2 regions of the Agromyces binzhouensis genome follow, and region 1 is predicted to be linked to the other one. Evidence: predicted binding sites of a transcription regulator. Region 1 holds the regulator's gene; the other holds the start of a gene.
What was found. The regulator HspR, encoded in region 1, represses chaperone genes until heat shock. The targets are predictions, from matches to a motif close to AAGTTGAGTCNNNNNGACTCAACTT.
Positions count from the first base shown of each region.

Region 2: the regulator HspR is predicted to act here: its motif matches at 6,020-6,044, upstream of ACFVHK_RS07155 (Hsp20/alpha crystallin family protein).

Region 1 covers NZ_JBHXVJ010000001.1:243,185-251,227, reverse strand. Annotated here, with positions in the region: gene ACFVHK_RS01250 (hypothetical protein) at 1-645, opposite strand, end outside; gene dnaK (molecular chaperone DnaK) at 1,094-2,977, shown strand; gene ACFVHK_RS01240 (nucleotide exchange factor GrpE) at 2,980-3,648, shown strand; gene ACFVHK_RS01235 (DnaJ C-terminal domain-containing protein) at 3,745-4,746, shown strand; gene ACFVHK_RS01230 (heat shock protein transcriptional repressor HspR) at 4,746-5,168, shown strand; gene ACFVHK_RS01225 (ion channel protein) at 5,280-6,605, shown strand; gene ACFVHK_RS01220 (arsenate reductase ArsC) at 6,609-7,268, opposite strand; gene ACFVHK_RS01215 (arsenate reductase ArsC) at 7,265-7,681, opposite strand; gene ACFVHK_RS01210 (metalloregulator ArsR/SmtB family transcription factor) at 7,748-8,043, opposite strand, start outside.
Region 2 covers NZ_JBHXVJ010000003.1:277,158-285,200, forward strand. Annotated here, with positions in the region: gene ACFVHK_RS07135 (DUF1254 domain-containing protein) at 119-1,057, shown strand; gene ACFVHK_RS07140 (NAD(P)/FAD-dependent oxidoreductase) at 1,100-2,440, opposite strand; gene ACFVHK_RS07145 (TetR family transcriptional regulator) at 2,603-3,202, shown strand; gene ACFVHK_RS07150 (hypothetical protein) at 3,396-5,243, opposite strand; gene ACFVHK_RS07155 (Hsp20/alpha crystallin family protein) at 5,555-5,995, opposite strand; gene ACFVHK_RS07160 (FMN-dependent NADH-azoreductase) at 6,588-7,244, opposite strand; gene ACFVHK_RS07165 (methylated-DNA--[protein]-cysteine S-methyltransferase) at 7,743-8,043, opposite strand, start outside.

The DNA.
Region 1 (8,043 bases):
CGCATTCAGCTCGGGCTCGGGGAACCCCGCGCGGACCACCCGCAGCCGCAGGCGCGTCTCCCGTCGCGACGCCGATCCGGGGCGGATGTCGCCGCGCGCCGCGCGCAGACGCCTCGCCCCGTGACGGGCCCCGAACCGCTCGATCGCAGCGTCGATCTCGTCGAGCGTGACGAGCGGCGAACGCCATCCCACGAGCCGGTCGCCGGCCGACACGAGGTCGTCGTGGCCGAGGCTCGCGGCGAGCTGGCACCATGCGTCGCCAGGGGCGACGAGCGGGAGTCCGGCGAGGTGCGTCGTGCGGATGCCGCTGCCGAGCCGATGGCCGACGACCCCCGCGACGCGGGGCTGGCGGAGCGGCGCCGGCGCGGACACGTGGAGCGGCAGCGCTCCCAGGCTCGGCAACGGCAGGCCCCAGAGCCCTGCTGCCGTCTCGTGGCTGAAGACATGGCGCTCCGGCATCCGCTCGACGTACGCGCGACAGAGGTCGAGCAGGCCGACCGGCCGAGCGGCGACACGCACGCCGCGGAACGGGGCGGACAGGTCGCGAGCCCCGAGGCGGCCGCGAGTGACACCGAGTTCTGCGGCGCGCCGCACGTGGAACGGTCGCGACCGGAGCTCGTGCGGGAGCGGAGCGGGTGGTCTCATGCCCGTCACGCCAGCCCACGTGGGCGCGTCGTGCGCGACATCCGCCCGCCCCGGTGAATCTCGAGCTCACGGACCCCGGTGTGGAGGAGCACTCGCCCTGCGGCCGCGGCCGACGCGCGGTGCCACTTCCGCCGGGAACTCGCGCCCCGTTCCCGGCGCAATCGGCAATCCGCGCGGGGGAGAAGCGCGGGGCTGGGCGGCGGAGGGGGGAGGCGGGAGGAAGGGGAGGAGGGGCACCGGCGGGCAGGAATACTGGGAGAGCGCCGAGAGTTGAGTCAAGTACGCTCAAGTTCAGCGGGCTCGACTTGACATCGATTCGGGCGGGTTCGACACTTGAGTCGGCGAGGCTCAAGTCTCGCCGATCACTGACTTCGGCCGCGGGCGGGGAACGCCGGGCCGATCGCCGGGGGCCACTTCCGCGAGCCCCTCGGCAGAAGGAGATACACACATGTCACGTGCAGTCGGAATCGACCTCGGCACCACCAACTCGGTCGTCAGCGTCCTGGAGGGCGGCGAGCCCGTCGTCATCGCGAACGCCGAGGGCTTCCGCACCACCCCCTCGGTGGTCGCATTCACCAAGGACGGCGAGGTGCTCGTCGGCGAGACCGCCAAGCGCCAGGCCGTGACCAACGTCGACCGCACCATCTCGTCGGTCAAGCGCCACATGGGCACCGACTGGAAGTCGTCCGCGATCGACGGCAAGGAGTACACGCCGCAGGAGATCTCGGCGCGCATCCTCCAGAAGCTCAAGCGCGACGCCGAGCAGTACCTCGGCGACACCGTCACCGACGCGGTCATCACCGTTCCGGCGTACTTCAACGACGCCGAGCGCCAGGCCACGAAGGAGGCCGGCGAGATCGCGGGCCTCAACGTCCTGCGCATCATCAACGAGCCCACCGCCGCGGCGCTCGCCTACGGCCTCGACAAGGGCAAGGAGGACGAGCTCATCCTCGTCTTCGACCTCGGTGGCGGCACGTTCGACGTCTCGCTCCTCGAGGTGGGCAAGGACGACGACTTCTCGACCATCCAGGTCCGCGCGACCGCCGGCGACAACCGCCTCGGCGGCGACGACTGGGACCAGCGCATCGTCGAGCACCTGATCAAGCGCTTCAAGGACACCACGGGCGTCGACGTCTCGAAGGACAAGATCGCCCTGCAGCGCCTCAAGGAGGCCGCGGAGCAGGCCAAGAAGGAGCTCAGCTCCTCGATGAGCACCAGCCTCCAGCTGCCCTACCTCTCGCTCACCGAGTCGGGTCCGGCCAATCTCGACGAGACGCTCACGCGCGCGCAGTTCGAGAACATGACCTCCGACCTGCTCGACCGCACCAAGAAGCCGTTCGAGGACGTCATCCGCGAGGCCGGCATCAAGCTGTCCGACATCGCGCACGTCGTGCTCGTCGGCGGTTCGACCCGCATGCCCGCGGTCTCCGAGCTCGTCAAGAAGGAGACCGGCAAGGAGCCCAACAAGGGCGTGAACCCCGACGAGGTCGTCGCCGTGGGCGCCGCCCTGCAGGCGGGCGTCCTCAAGGGCGAGCGCAAGGACGTGCTGCTCATCGACGTCACCCCCCTGAGCCTCGGCATCGAGACCAAGGGCGGCATCATGACCAAGCTGATCGAGCGCAACACGGCCATCCCGACCAAGCGCAGCGAGACCTTCACGACCGCCGACGACAACCAGCCGTCGGTCGCGATCCAGGTCTTCCAGGGCGAGCGCGAGTTCACGCGCGACAACAAGCCGCTCGGCACGTTCGAGCTGACGGGCATCGCCCCGGCGCCCCGCGGCATCCCGCAGATCGAGGTCACCTTCGACATCGACGCGAACGGCATCGTGCACGTGTCCGCCAAGGACAAGGGCACCGGCAAGGAGCAGTCGATGACGATCTCGGGCGGCTCGGCCCTCCCCAAGGAGGACGTCGAGCGCATGGTCCGCGACGCCGAGGAGCACGCGGCCGAGGACAAGAAGCGCCGCGAGTCCGCCGAGACGCGCAACCAGGCCGAGCAGCTCGCCTACTCGGTCGAGAAGCTGATCAAGGAGAACGAGGACAAGCTGCCCGCCGACGTGAAGTCCGAGGTGCAGGGCGACGTCGACGCGCTGAAGTCGGCCCTCGCGGGCGACGACGACGACGCGGTGAAGTCGGCGTTCGAGAAGCTCTCGCAGTCGCAGGGCAAGCTCGGCGAGGCGATCTACGCACAGGGCCAGCAGGCGGATGCCTCCGCCGCCGGCGCGAACCCCGGCGAGGACGCGACCGCGTCGGGCGCCGAGGGTGCCGAGTCCTCCGACGAGGACGTCGTCGACGCCGAGGTCATCGATGACGAGGACGAGAAGAAGTAGCCATGACGGACGAGAACCAGAACCACGACGAGCCGATCATCCGCGACAAGCGACGGATCGACCCCGAGACGGGTGAGGTTCGCCAGCCGCAGGCCGAGGGGGCGGATGCCGCGGCATCCGCCTCCCCGGAGGCCGCCGACGCGGAGGCCCCCGATGCGGGGGCCGCCGACGCCGCCGACGCCGACACGGTCGCCGAGGGCGACGAGGAGCTGACGGTCGACGACATCCTCAATGCGGCGCAGGCCGAGGTCGAGGACCCGTCGGCGGAGCACCTCGCCGACCTCAAGCGGGTCACCGCCGAGTACGCGAACTACCGCAAGCGCACCGAGGCGAACCGCGAGGTCGAGCGCGAGCGCGCGATCGGCGCGACGGTCGCGGTGCTCCTGCCGGTGCTCGACGACCTGGACCGGGCCGAGAAGCACGGCGACCTCGAGGGGGACACCCCGTTCGTGACGATCGCGGCGAAGCTGCGCGCGTCGGTCGAGAAGCTGGGCCTCGCGAAGTTCGGCGAGGTCGGCGAGCCGTTCGACCCGCAGCGTCACGAGGCGATCTTCCAGCAGCACTCCGACGAGGTCGAGGTCGACACGGTCGCCGACGTCGTCGAGACCGGGTACCTGCTCGGCGGCACGCTGCTGCGCGCCGCGAAGGTCGTCGTCAAGACCCCCGCGTGACCCTCCCGGGCCGGTTCGCGGCATCCGTGTTCACCAGCGGATGCCGCGGGCCGGCCCTCCACGGTTCCCAGTAGATTCAGCAGGAAGGAGGCGCCGATGGCCAGCCAGGATTGGTTCGACAAGGACTTCTACGCCACGCTCGGCGTCTCGAAGGACGCGAGCGACGCCGACATCAAGAAGGCGTACCGCAAGCTCGCGCGCAAGTACCACCCCGACCAGAACCCGGGGGATGCCGCGGCCGAGGCGAAGTTCAAGGAGATCAGCGAGGCGAACTCCGTGCTCTCCGATCCCGAGGAGCGCAAGGAGTACGACGCGGTCCGCGCGATGGGCGGCGGCGCGCGCTTCACCGCGCCGGGCGGGGCCGGTGCAGGAGGCTTCGAGGACGTCTTCGGTGGCATGTTCGGTCAGCAGGGGGCCGGAGGGACGCGCTACACCTTCCGCCAGGGCGGCGGAGGCGGCGACTACGACGACCTGCTCGGCGGACTGTTCGGCGGTGGGCGGTTCGGCCAGCCCACCGGCGGCTACCGGGGCTACGGCGGCCCGACCAAGGGTCGCGACGTGGCCGCGTCGACCACGCTCGACTTCGTCACGGCGACCAAGGGCGATCGGATCACGCTGCAGACCGCTGAGGGGCGGGAGATCAGCGTCAACGTGCCCGCCGGCGTCGCGGACGGACAGAAGATCCGGCTCCGCGGCAAGGGCCATCCGTCGCCCGACGGCGGCGAGGCCGGTGACATCGTGCTCACCGTGAAGGTGCGCAAGCACCCGGTGTTCGAGCGCGACGGCCTGAACCTGCGCGTCACGGTGCCGGTGACGTACGCCGAGGCCGCGCTGGGCGCGACCATCCAGGTTCCGACCCTCGGCGGCGAACCGGTCAAGCTGCGCGTCGCTCCCGGCACGCCCAGCGGGCGCGTGCTCCGCGTGAAGGGCCGCGGGGTCGAGACGAAGAAGGGCACCGGAGACCTGCTCGCGATCGTGCAGGTCGCGGTGCCGGCGCACCTGTCGAAGGACGCCGAGGAGAAGCTGCGCGAGTTCGCGGCGCAGCTCCCCGACGAGAACCCCCGCGACGACCTGCTCGCGAAGGCCCGGAGCGCCTGATGCAGGTCGACGGCGAGAGCCCGCTGTTCGTCATCTCGGTCGCGGCCGAGCTGGCGGGCATGCACCCGCAGACGCTCCGCCAGTACGACCGCATGGGGCTGGTCTCGCCCAAGCGCACCGCGGGCAAGTCCCGCCGCTACTCGATGCGCGACGTCGCGCAGTTGCGCGAGATCCAGCAGCTCTCGAGCGAGGGCGTGAGCCTCGAGGGCATCCGCCGGGTGCTCGGGCTCGAGAACGAGGTGAACGAGCTGCGCCAGCGAGTGCGCGAGCTCGAGCGGGCGCTCGCCGACGAGATGCTGAACCGTCCGGGGCGCCGCGTGTTCGCGGCGGGCTCCGAGGGGGAGGTCGTCACGCTGCGCTCGGGCACGCGCGTGCGCCGCGAGAACGCCGTCGTCGTCTGGCGCCCCCTCGAGCGCGACTGAGCTCCCGGCTCCCTCCCCCCGGCTGATGCTCGCCACCGAGCGGGCGCCTGTGCGAGGCTGTGCCTAGCGCTCGGGCGGCACGGGCGCGCGTGCGTTTCGGGGGAGGCGACGATGACGGATGACTCTGACGTGGCGCCGCTTCCACCGCCCACCCCGCAACAGCTCCTGCTGCTCCTCATCCCGGCGCTCGTCATCGGCGCGCTCTGTGCGCTGGTGCTGCGTGCGCTCGAGGTCGCGGCCGGCGCGCTGCAGGGCGTGCTCTGGACGACCCTGCCCGACGCGCTGGGCGTCGATCCCGACGGCTGGTGGATCGTCGTGGTGCTCACCGCGACCGGGTTCGCGGTGGGCCTCGGGCTCCAGTTCCTGCCGGGCCACGGCGGACCGGACTCCGCCACGACCGAACTCGTCTCTGAGCCGCTGAAGCTCCGCACGCTGCCCGGGCTCGTCATCGTCACCGGGCTCGCGCTCGCGGGCGGGGTGAGCCTCGGCCCCGAGAACCCGATCATCGCCATCAACGTGGCCCTGACCGTCGCGCTGCTCGGACGGATGATGCCGCGCGTCGGCGCCCGACTCGGGATGCTGATGGCCGCGGCCGGCACGATCGGCGCGCTGTTCGGCTCGCCGGTCGCCGCGGCGCTGCTCTTCACGGGTACGCTCGCCGCGGTGCGCGGCGGCGGCGCCCTGTGGGACAAGCTCTTCCTGCCGCTCGCCGCCGCGGCCGCCGCCGCGGGAACGATGCACGTCCTGGGCGCACCGCCGCTCCAGTTCACGCTGCCGACGGCACCCACGACGCCGATGCTCCTCCTCGCCGGCATCGTGATCGCGTGCGTCGCGGCCGTGCTGGGGCTCGTGGGCGCGTACGCCTTCCCCGTCGTGCACCGGCTCTTCCATGCCCTCCGGCAGCCGCTGCTCATCGCGACCGCGGGCGGCCTGGTGCTCGGGCTGCTCGGCCTCATCGGCGGCCCGATCACCCTGTTCAAGGGCCTCGACCAGATGGCCGAGCTGTTCGAGGATCCCGACGCCTACGACGCCGGCGAGCTCGTCGTGATCGTCCTGGTGAAGCTGGTCGCGCTCATCGTGGCGGCGAGCGCCGCGTTCCGCGGCGGCCGGGTGTTCCCGGCGGCCTTCATCGGCGCCGCGCTCGGCATCCTCGCGCACACCCTGGTCCCGTCCCTGCCGATCGCGTTGTGCGTGGCGAGCGCGCTGATCGGCATCCTGCTGGTGGTCGCCAGGGACGGATGGCTCGCGCTCTTCGTCGCCGCCGCCGTCGCGGGCGACCTGGCGCTCCTGCCGTGGCTCTGCGTGGTCATCCTGCCCGCATGGCTGCTCGTCTCGAGGGCGCCCGAGTTCCGGATCGTGCCGAAGCCGGCGTCGCCGAGTGCGGACGCTGCGACGGCGACGGAGTCCGGGTCCTCCGAGCGGCCGCCGACGGCCTGACGATCAGTCGCGAGCGGCCGGCACCGGCGCGATCTCGCCGAGCAGCCGTTCGACGCGCGCGCGGATCTCGTCGCGCACGCGTCGGACGCCGTCCTGGTCGAGTTCCGCGGGGTCGTCGAGGCGCCAGTCGAGGTATCGCTTGCCGGGGTAGACGGGGCAGGCGTCGCCGCACCCCATCGTGATGACGGCGTCGGCCGCGCGCACGACGTCGTCGGTGAGCGGCTTCGGGAACTCCTCGCCGAGGTCGATGCCCTGCTCGGCCATGACCGCGACGACGGACGGGAGGATGCCGGCGCCCGGCTCCGACCCGGCCGAGCGGACGTGCACGCGGCCCGCGCCGAGCTCGCGCGTGAGCGCGGCCGCCATTTGGGAGCGGCCGGAGTTCTGCACGCACACGTAGAGCACCTCGGGCACGGGCTTGGGGATGGCGCCCTTCGCCTGCGCGAGCGCGGTGAGGCGTTCGTTCGCGAACCGGGTGGCGAGGCTCGGCAGGTGCACCGAGACCTTCGCGGTGCGCGCGAGCGCGGTGTAGGACTCGAACACGGTCCGCTCCACGGTCTCGGCGTTCACGATGCCGTCGTAGTGGGAGGCGAGCCGCTCGGCGCTGCGGTGCAGGACCGACTGCGGGTCGTCGAGGGTGAGCTGCCCCCCGCGCGTGCTCATGCGCGTGCGGCTTCGGAAAGGATCTCGCCGAGCAGTTCCTCGATGCGGCGGCGGATCTCGTCGCGGATGGGGCGGACGGCGTCGATGCCCTGGCCGGCCGGGTCGTCGAGCTCCCAGTCCTCGTAGCGCTTGCCGGGGAAGATCGGGCACGCGTCGCCGCAGCCCATGGTGATCACGACGTCGGATTCGCGCACGGCCTCGGTGGTGAGCACCTTCGGCGTGTTGCCGGCGATGTCGATGCCCTCTTCGGCCATCGCCTGGACGGCGACCGGGTTGATCCGGTCCTTCGGCGCCGAGCCGGCCGAAAGCACCTCGACGCGGTCGCCGCCGAGCTCCCGCAGGTAGCCTGCGGCCATCTGGGACCGTCCGGCGTTGTGCACGCAGACGAACAGGACGGTGGGCTTGTCGGACATCGGGACCTCGCTTCGCTCGAACTCCCTAAAGCATAGATGGAGATCTATGCATTGTCGAGCGCGCACTCAGGCCAGGCTCGCGATGAGCTCGCGCACCCGCCGATCGATGTCGTCGCGGATGCCGCGGACGTCGCCGAGCGGCCGGCCGACCGGGTCGTCGAGCTCCCAGTCCTCGTAGCGCTTGCCCGGGTAGACGGGGCACGCGTCGCCGCACCCCATGGTGATCACCACGTCGGCCGCGCGGACGACCTCGTCGGTGAGCGGCTTCGGGTAGGCGCCGCCGACGGGCACGCCGATCTCGTCGAGCACGCCGACGACGGCGGCCGACACGGCGTCGGCGGGCTCCGACCCGGCCGTGCGCA
Region 2 (8,043 bases), on a different contig from region 1:
GCGACGCGGTCCTCGACGGCCGCGCACGTCTGGGCGGCCGCGCGGGACCGACGTCCCCCGCGGCATCCGTCGCACACTAGGCTGTGCCCGACCGTCCACCGATCCGGGGGGAACCGAGATGGCCGAGCTCGTCAACGTCGACAACTTCGCACGCGCCGAGACGAATCGCATGTTCGCGGCATTCGCCGCGCAATCGGGCGGCACCGGGCGCTGGGTGCACAGTCGGACGCCCACGCCGCTCGACAACCAGCCGGTCGTCCGGCAGAACCGCGACACGCTGTACAGCATGGCCGTGATCGACGTGACCGACGGCGCGACGGTCACGATCCCCGACCCCGGCGACCGATACCTGTCGCTCATGATCGTGGACCAGGACCACTACATCCCCACCATCCTCCACGAGCCCGGCGAGCACCGGCTGACCGCCGACGACTTCGACACGCAGTGGGTCGTGCTCGTGCCCCGGATCTTCGTGAACCCGGACGACCCGGACGATGTCGCCGCCGTCAACGCGCTCCAGGACGGGCTCGTCCTCGACGCGACGACCGGCGGGCCGTTCCCGATGCCCGAGTACGACGAGGCGTCGCTCGCCGAGACGCGGAACGCACTGCTCGCCCTCGGCCGAGGCGTGCGGGGCTTCACCACGGCGTTCGGCCGTCGCGACGAGGTGGATCCCGTGCACCACCTGATCGGCACGGCGGTCGGGTGGGGCGGACTGCCGAAGTCGGAGGCGTTCTACCTCAACGTCGAACCGAAGCTGCCGCTCGGCGCCTATCGGCTCGAGCTCGGCGACGTGCCGGTCGACGCGTTCTGGTCGGTCACGGTGTACAACCCGAAGGGCTTCATGGAGGTCACGGACGGCCTGGTGAGCGTGAACAGCACGACCGCGACCCGCAACGACGACGGCACGACGACCGTGAACTTCGGGGGGCCCGACGACGGCCGACCGAACCGCCTCGGCCTGATGGAGGGCTGGAACTACGGCGTGCGGATGTACCGGCCCCGGACCGAGGTCCTCGACGGGTCGTGGATGTTCCCGGAGGTGCAGCCCGCCTGAGACGGGTCAGCGGCAGGCGACGGGTCAGCGGCAGGCGACGGGTCAGCGGCCCGCGACGAGGTCGGCGACCCTCGCGATCGGCGAGGTGGTCGCTCGACCGCGCAGCTCGGCGCGGTCGGCGGCGTGGTACGCGGTGTAGATGGCCTGCACGGCGAGCCAGCGCAGCGGTTCGACCTCCCACCGCTTCGCACGGTGGTTCACCCACGGCAGCCGCGTGAGCTCGGTGTCGCGGCCGAGCACGAGGTCGCGGAGCGTGCGGCCGGCGAGGTTCGTCGCGGTCACGCCCGTGCCGACGTAGCCGCCGGCCCAGCCGAGCCCGGTCGCCGGGTCGAGACCGACCGTCGCGGCCCAGTCGCGCGGGACGCCGAGCACCCCCGCCCAGGCGTGCTCGATCGCGGCGCCCGCGGCGGCCGGGAAGTACCGGCGCAGCAGCTCGGTGAGGCTCTCGATGGTGCGCGGCTGGGTGGCGCCGTCGACGTCGACGCGCGAGCCGTACCGGTACGGCACGCCGCGACCGCCGAACGCGATGCGGTCGTCGGCCGTGCGCTGGGCGTACATGTAGACGTGGGCGAAGTCGCCGAGCGTCTCGCGGCCATTCCAGCCGATCTCGTCCCAGGCGGATGCCGCGAGCGGCTCGGTCACGATCATCGACGAGTTCATGGGCAGCCACGTGCGGTGCTCGCCGGCCAGGTTCGGCGTGAACCCCTCGGTCGCGCGGAGCACGTACTGGGCGCGCACGGTGCCGTGCTCGGTGCGCGCCGCGCCGGGCGCGATCTCGGTGACACGGGTGCCCTCGTAGATGGCGACGCCGAGCCGCTCGACGGTCGCCGCGAGCCCGAGCGCGAGCTTCGCGGGATGGACGCGGGCGCAGTGCGGATGCCACAGCCCCCCGAGCACGCCGGACACGTTCACGCGGGCCGCCGTCTCGCGGGCGTCGAGCTCCTCGACATCCGTCGCCGGCCACTCGCGCTCGGCCGCCGCGGCGGCGCGCAGGCGCGCGAGCTGTGCGGGCGCGGTCGCGATCTCGAGCTCGCCGCCCTTGTGGATGCCGGCGTCGATGCCCTCGGCGCCCGTGACGCGGATCACCTCGTCGACGGTCTCGTTCAGCGCGCGCTGCTGCGCGATCGCGGCGTCGCGGCCGTGGCTCTTCGCGTACTGCTCGCGACCGCCCGTGACCGAGTTGGTGAGCCATCCGCCGTTGCGGCCGGAGGCGCCGAAGCCCGCGAACCGCTGCTCGAGCACCGCGATCCGCAGGTCGGGCTGGTCGCGCTTGAGGTAGTACGCGGTCCAGAGGCCGGTGTAGCCGCCGCCGACGATCGCGACGTCGACGTCGAGGTCGCCCGCGAGCGCGGGGCGCTCGGCCGGCACGCCGACCTGCTGCATCCAGAACGAGACCCCGCCATTGGTGACTCCGTCGCCCGCCACACGTCCTCCATCTTTTTTCAAACAGTGTTTCACAACACCTGCAGCGACGTTAGTGTGGTGCCCGTCGGAATGTCAACGAGCGGATGCCGCGGCATCCGCCCCGCCGGAAGGGAGCCGCCGTTGCCGGCCGAAGTCGACACCGCCGAACGCCTGGCCGACATCGCGCGCGCCACGGTCGCCGTCGCCCAGGAGCGCGGCACGCACGCGGTCACCCTGCGCGCGGTCGCCGAGCGACTCGGCCGCTCCACCGCGTTCATCACGCACTTCGTGCCGAGCCGCGCCGAGCTCATGGCGAACGCCCTCGAACTCGCCCGAGCCCGCTGGGACGACGAGCGCCGCGACGAGCTCGGCGGCCTCGTCGGCGTCGAGCGACTCGCCGCCCTCACGCGTTGGATGTGCACCTCCTCCCCCGAGGAATCCGTGTTCCGCAGCCTCTGGATCGAGGTCATCGCCGACGTGCGCGCCGGCCACGACCGCGCCTACGACCTGCTCCGCACGGTGACGGATGCCACCTACGAGAGCTTCCTCGACGGCGCACGCGCCGCCGACCGCGAGGAGGCCGCACGGATCGCCGACATCCTCTACCTCTACTGCCGCGGCTACGAGGTGAAGTCGGTCGAGGATCCGGAGGGCTGGCCCGACGACCGCGTGCAGCACTCGCTCGAGCTGCTGCTGCAGGCGCTCGTCTTCGACCGGGCGGATGCCGCGGCATCCGCCTGACGCCGTCGGCGCCCACCCGCGACATCGCGTCCGGCGGCGGGTGGGACCAGCCGTGCTCTGCTTGGCGCAGCCCCGAAGGGAAGGCCGCCTGAAACCCGGTACTCCCGCTCTTGTCTCACGGCTCGGCCGGACGCGGGCCACACGCTACTCGCGGTGGCGGCCGCGCCACCCGGGCCGAAGGTCCCGGGGCCCGTCAGTCCACGCCGAGCGCGCGACGCGCGTGGCGGTACTTCTCGGCGAGGCGCGCCTGCTTGGCGAAGTCGAGGCGGCGCAGCCGCCAGGGCGCGGTGTTGTCGTCGATGTCGGCGAGCTTGACGCGCAGCGCGACCGGATGGCGCCGGATGCGCGCGTAGTACTCGTCGGGCGTGATCTCGGGCCGGCGCGTGAGGAGCTCGACGACGCCGACGACCTCGAGCAGCACGCCCGCCTCGAACAGCTCGCGCGAGGTGATCGGCGTGTCCTCGAGCACGTCGTGCAACCACGCCGCCGCCGCCGCGATCGGGTCGGTGACCGGATCGAACCGCTCGGCGATACGACCCGGATGGTCGATGTACGGCGTGCCGCTCTTGTCGAGCTGGCCGCGGTGCGCGGCGAACGCGATGCCCTTCGCGAGCGCGACCTGCGCGACGGCGTCGAGCGCGGAGAGCGACCCGTGCGAGCGCGGCGCGGCCGGGTGCGGCGCGGCCGGCTCGTGGGCTGGGGCGTCGGCGTCGGCGTCGGCGTCGGCAACGGCGTCGGCAAAGGATGCCTCGGCAGGCACGGCATCGGGCCGTGCCGTGGTCGCGGGGCTGGGCGCGAGCGCCCGGTCGGATGCCGCCGGGTCGTGGACGGCGGCCGGGTGGACTCCGTCGGCGGCGCCGGCCTCGGCCGTAGCGGTGCGGCCATCGACGACGGCGTCGGTTTCGACAGCGGCGTCGGGTGCGGCAGCGTATTCGGCCTCGGCTTCGGCCGGCGACTCTTCTCGGGCCGGCGGCTCGGCTTCGGCGTGCGGCTCGGCCTCGGAGGGCAACTTGGCTTCGGCCGGCGATCCGGCTTCGGCGGGCGACTCGGCTTCGGCGGGCAACTCGGCCCCGGCCGGCGACTCGGTTCGGGCCAGCGACTCGGCTCCGACGCGTAATCCGGCTCCGACCGGCGATCCGGCGTCGGCGGGCGACTCGGCTCCGGCCGGTGACTCGGCTTCGTCCCCCGCGTCTGCGTCGCGGTCCGCAGGGGCACCCGCGGCGGCATCCGCGTCGTCGGCGGGCACGCCGGCCGACGGCTTCGGCACCACCGGCTCGAACGTCGAGCGCCGCGGCCCCGGCGGCACGTCCGCATCCGCGTCCGCGTCCGCGTCCGCGTCCGACGACTCGACCGCCGCAGCAGACCCAAACGATTCGGAGTGGGCGCGATCCGCTGCGGCCTCGGCCGGCGCGGCGTCGGCGCCCGACCCGAGGGCGTCCGCGGAGCCGCCGGCCGCGGCATCCGTCGTCGCATCGACCGCGCCTGGCGCGGTCACCGGCACGATCGCCAACGGACGCGTCGCCTCGAGCGACGCCTTCTTCGCTGCGGCGACCTCGGCGATCGGGTCGCGACCGTCGAGCGGCCGCACGAAGATGAGCGCACCCTCGAGCTCGCGCAGCTCGTGCTCGCCGATCTCGAGCAGGGATCGCGTTCCGCTCTTGCGTCGCTGCTCGAACGAGAGCTCGTCGACCTCGATGAAGTGCGAGCCGTCGCGCGAACTGAAGTAGCGGCGGCTGGAGCCATCGGTGATCGCGACGATCACGGCCTCGTAGTCGCCGCTGGGCTGCAGCGAACTCAGGAAATACCGGCGCCGGTCGGGATCCGCGTGCTCGTCGGAGTCGAGCACGACCGTCGCGGCGCGGCGGCGCGGACGGCGTCCCGGGCTCGCGCTCGCACGCATGGCCCAGCGATCCCGCTCGAGCACGCCGACCTCGTCGGACGCGCCCCCGTCGCGCGAGCGTCGGCCGCGCTGAGCGTGGCCCGGGCGGTCGCCGGGCGCACCGAAGTCGGGCATGGGCTCGTCATCGGCGGGGGCTCTCAACGGGGTGCTCCGAGGGGATCGGGGGCGTCGTGTCGGCGGAGCGGCGGGGCGCCGCGGGTCGGCGTGGGGTGGCGGTCGGGTGCGCGGGCTCGCGCGTACGCCGATCGTACGGCTTCGACCGATTCTCCGCTGCCCTTCACGCGCGGTTCGGCCGAACTCGACCGGACGGTCACGGGCCGCGGCCGCCCGCGCAGTGCCGGGCGGCCCGGGCGGCGTCACGAACCCGGCCGGACACACGGCGGCGGGGCGGATGCCGCGCATCCGCCCCGCCGTGCCGGTCGGCCCGACGACCCCTCGCGGGGCGCGCCGGGTCAGCTGCCGCTGGAGGTCACCTCGGGCGTGACGACGTCGTCGGCCGCGGAGCGCACCTCGACCTTGCGCGGCTTCGCGCGCTCGGACACCGGGATGATCACGCTCAGCACGCCGTTGTCGTAGTGGGCGCTGATGCCGGTGGTGTCGATGCCCTCGCCGAGGGTGAGCTGGCGCAGGAACGACCCGCTCGGCCGCTCGTGCACGAGCCACCGCACGTTCTCGTCGTTGCGCAGCGTGCGCTCGGCGCGGATGGTCATCAGCTGGCCGTCGACGTCGATGTCGATCGAACCGGGGTCGACCCCGGGCAGGTCGGCGGACAGGACGTAGTGGTCACCGTCGCGGTGCAGGTCGATCGGCATCATCCGCGGGCCTCGGCTCGAGTCGATCATGCTCGCCGCGAGACGGTCGAGGTCGCGGAACGGGTCCCAGCTCATTGCCATGAGCGTCTCCTCTCGTGAGATCTGGAGTTGAGTCCCCTCGACTCAACTTGATCCGAGATTAGCACTCTCGACGTGAGAGTGCTAAGACTTTGGGCCCGCCGTTCGCGGAGGGCGATCACGCCGGCCGGGGGGCCGCGCGGGCGCGCGCGCGGCCCTCCCGGGCCCCGGCCGGTGTCGCGGCGGACGCGCGGGCTCGGGTATCCGCATTCGCAGGATGAGCCGCACTACGGGACCTCTTGCGAGGCCGTGACGCGGCTCATCCTGTTTTCGCGTCCCACACTCGTCTCAATACGCGCAGATCGCTCGAAGGCTTCACTCGGCGCAGGCTCGGGCAGCCGCGTTCGCAGGATGAGCCGAACCATGTGCCCTCGCTCGACCCCGTGACGCAGCTCATCCTGCGTTCGCGTCCCACACCCGTCTCAATTCCCGCGCTCGCGCGCAGTTTCCACTCGGCGCGCGGGGCTCGCCCCCTGAATTCGCAGGATGAGCCGGCCTATGGGTCCCCGTTCGGAGCCCGAGACGCGGCTCATCCTGCGTTCACCGGCAGGACCGACGCGCCCGGGCGCGAGGTACGGCCGATGCCGAGAAACCGTCAGGCGGCGGCGCCGCCGAGCGTGGCCCAATCCTCGGAGCCCGCGACGCGCAGGACCTCGTCGATCGCGTTCGTGGTCGAGGCCGTGCGGAACTCCGGCGAGACATCCATCGTCTGCGCGTTCACGAAGGTCACGTCGGTGATGCCGACGAATGCGAAGATCGCACGCAGGTACGGCTCCTGGAAGTCGAAGGCATGCAGCGGGCTCGCCTCGGAGTAGTCGCCGCCCCGCGACGTGACGACGACCATCTTCTTGCCGTGCACGAGGGGGAGCGCGCGGCCGAGTTCGTCGTAGCGGAACATGTATCCCGGCTGCACGATGCAGTCGATGTAGTACTTGAGCGCGTAGGGGATGCTGAGGTTCCACATCGGCGTGGAGATCACGTAGGCGTCGGCGTGCGTGAACCGGTCGATCTCGCGCTCGATCTGCTTCCAGGATTCGGCGTGGCTCTTGTCGATGGGCTGGCCGACCATCAGCGTGTACTTCGCCTCGATGTTGTCGCCCGCGATGGCGGGCAGGTCGGCCTGGAACAGCTCGACCTCCTCGACCTCCAGGTCGGCGATCCGCTCGCCGAGCGCGTCGAGGAGCGCGTTCGAGACCCGGAGCGTGTTGGATGCCTGGCTGCGCGGGCTGGCGATGATGTGGAGCAGCTTCATGACGTGCCTCTTCCGATGGGTCCTGCACGGGCGTTGGGGGCTTTGCTCACCGCGCTCGGGCCTCAGCGGTGACGTCACCGTATCGCCGCAGTGTTTCCGGCGTGTCTCGATCAGGTACCTTCTGATCGGCGCGATCCGGACGCCGCTCTCCGTCGCGTGACGCGGCGTCGGCGCGGCCGTCGCCTTCGGGCAGGGCGGATGGTGCGTTCGCACCGCGCGGGTCGGGGTCGCGCTCGACCCGACCCGACCGACCCGGCCGAATACGCAGGATGAGGCGGATCATGGGCGTACATGAGGCGCCGCAGCGCGTCTCGTCCTGCATTCGCACGGAACGGCGCTCGGCGCTCGGCGCTCACCGCACGCCACGCCCCCCATCCAAGTGCGACTTGTGCGTTCGAGTACGGAACCAACCCGCACTCCAACGCAGAAACCGCACTCCGGTGAGACCAGGTGACAGAGGTGACAGGTGACGGATGACGCCGCGGCGCCCGCGGCGCGTCAGAAGAGGCGGCGCTGCGCGACGACCTCGGCGCCCTCGAGTTCGAGCAACCGACGCTTGCGCTCGAGCCCGCCGGCGTAGCCGGTGAGCGACCCGTCGGCGCCGACCACGCGGTGGCACGGCACGATGATGCTGATCGGGTTCCGCCCGACGGCCCCGCCCACGCGCCTTGCGAGGTTCCGGCCGCCGAGCCGGTCGGCGAGCTCGCCGTACGCCACGGTCTCGCCGAACGGGACCTCGCGCAGCATCCCCCACACCGCATGCTGGAACTCGTCGCCGGTCGGCGCGAGCGGCAGGTCG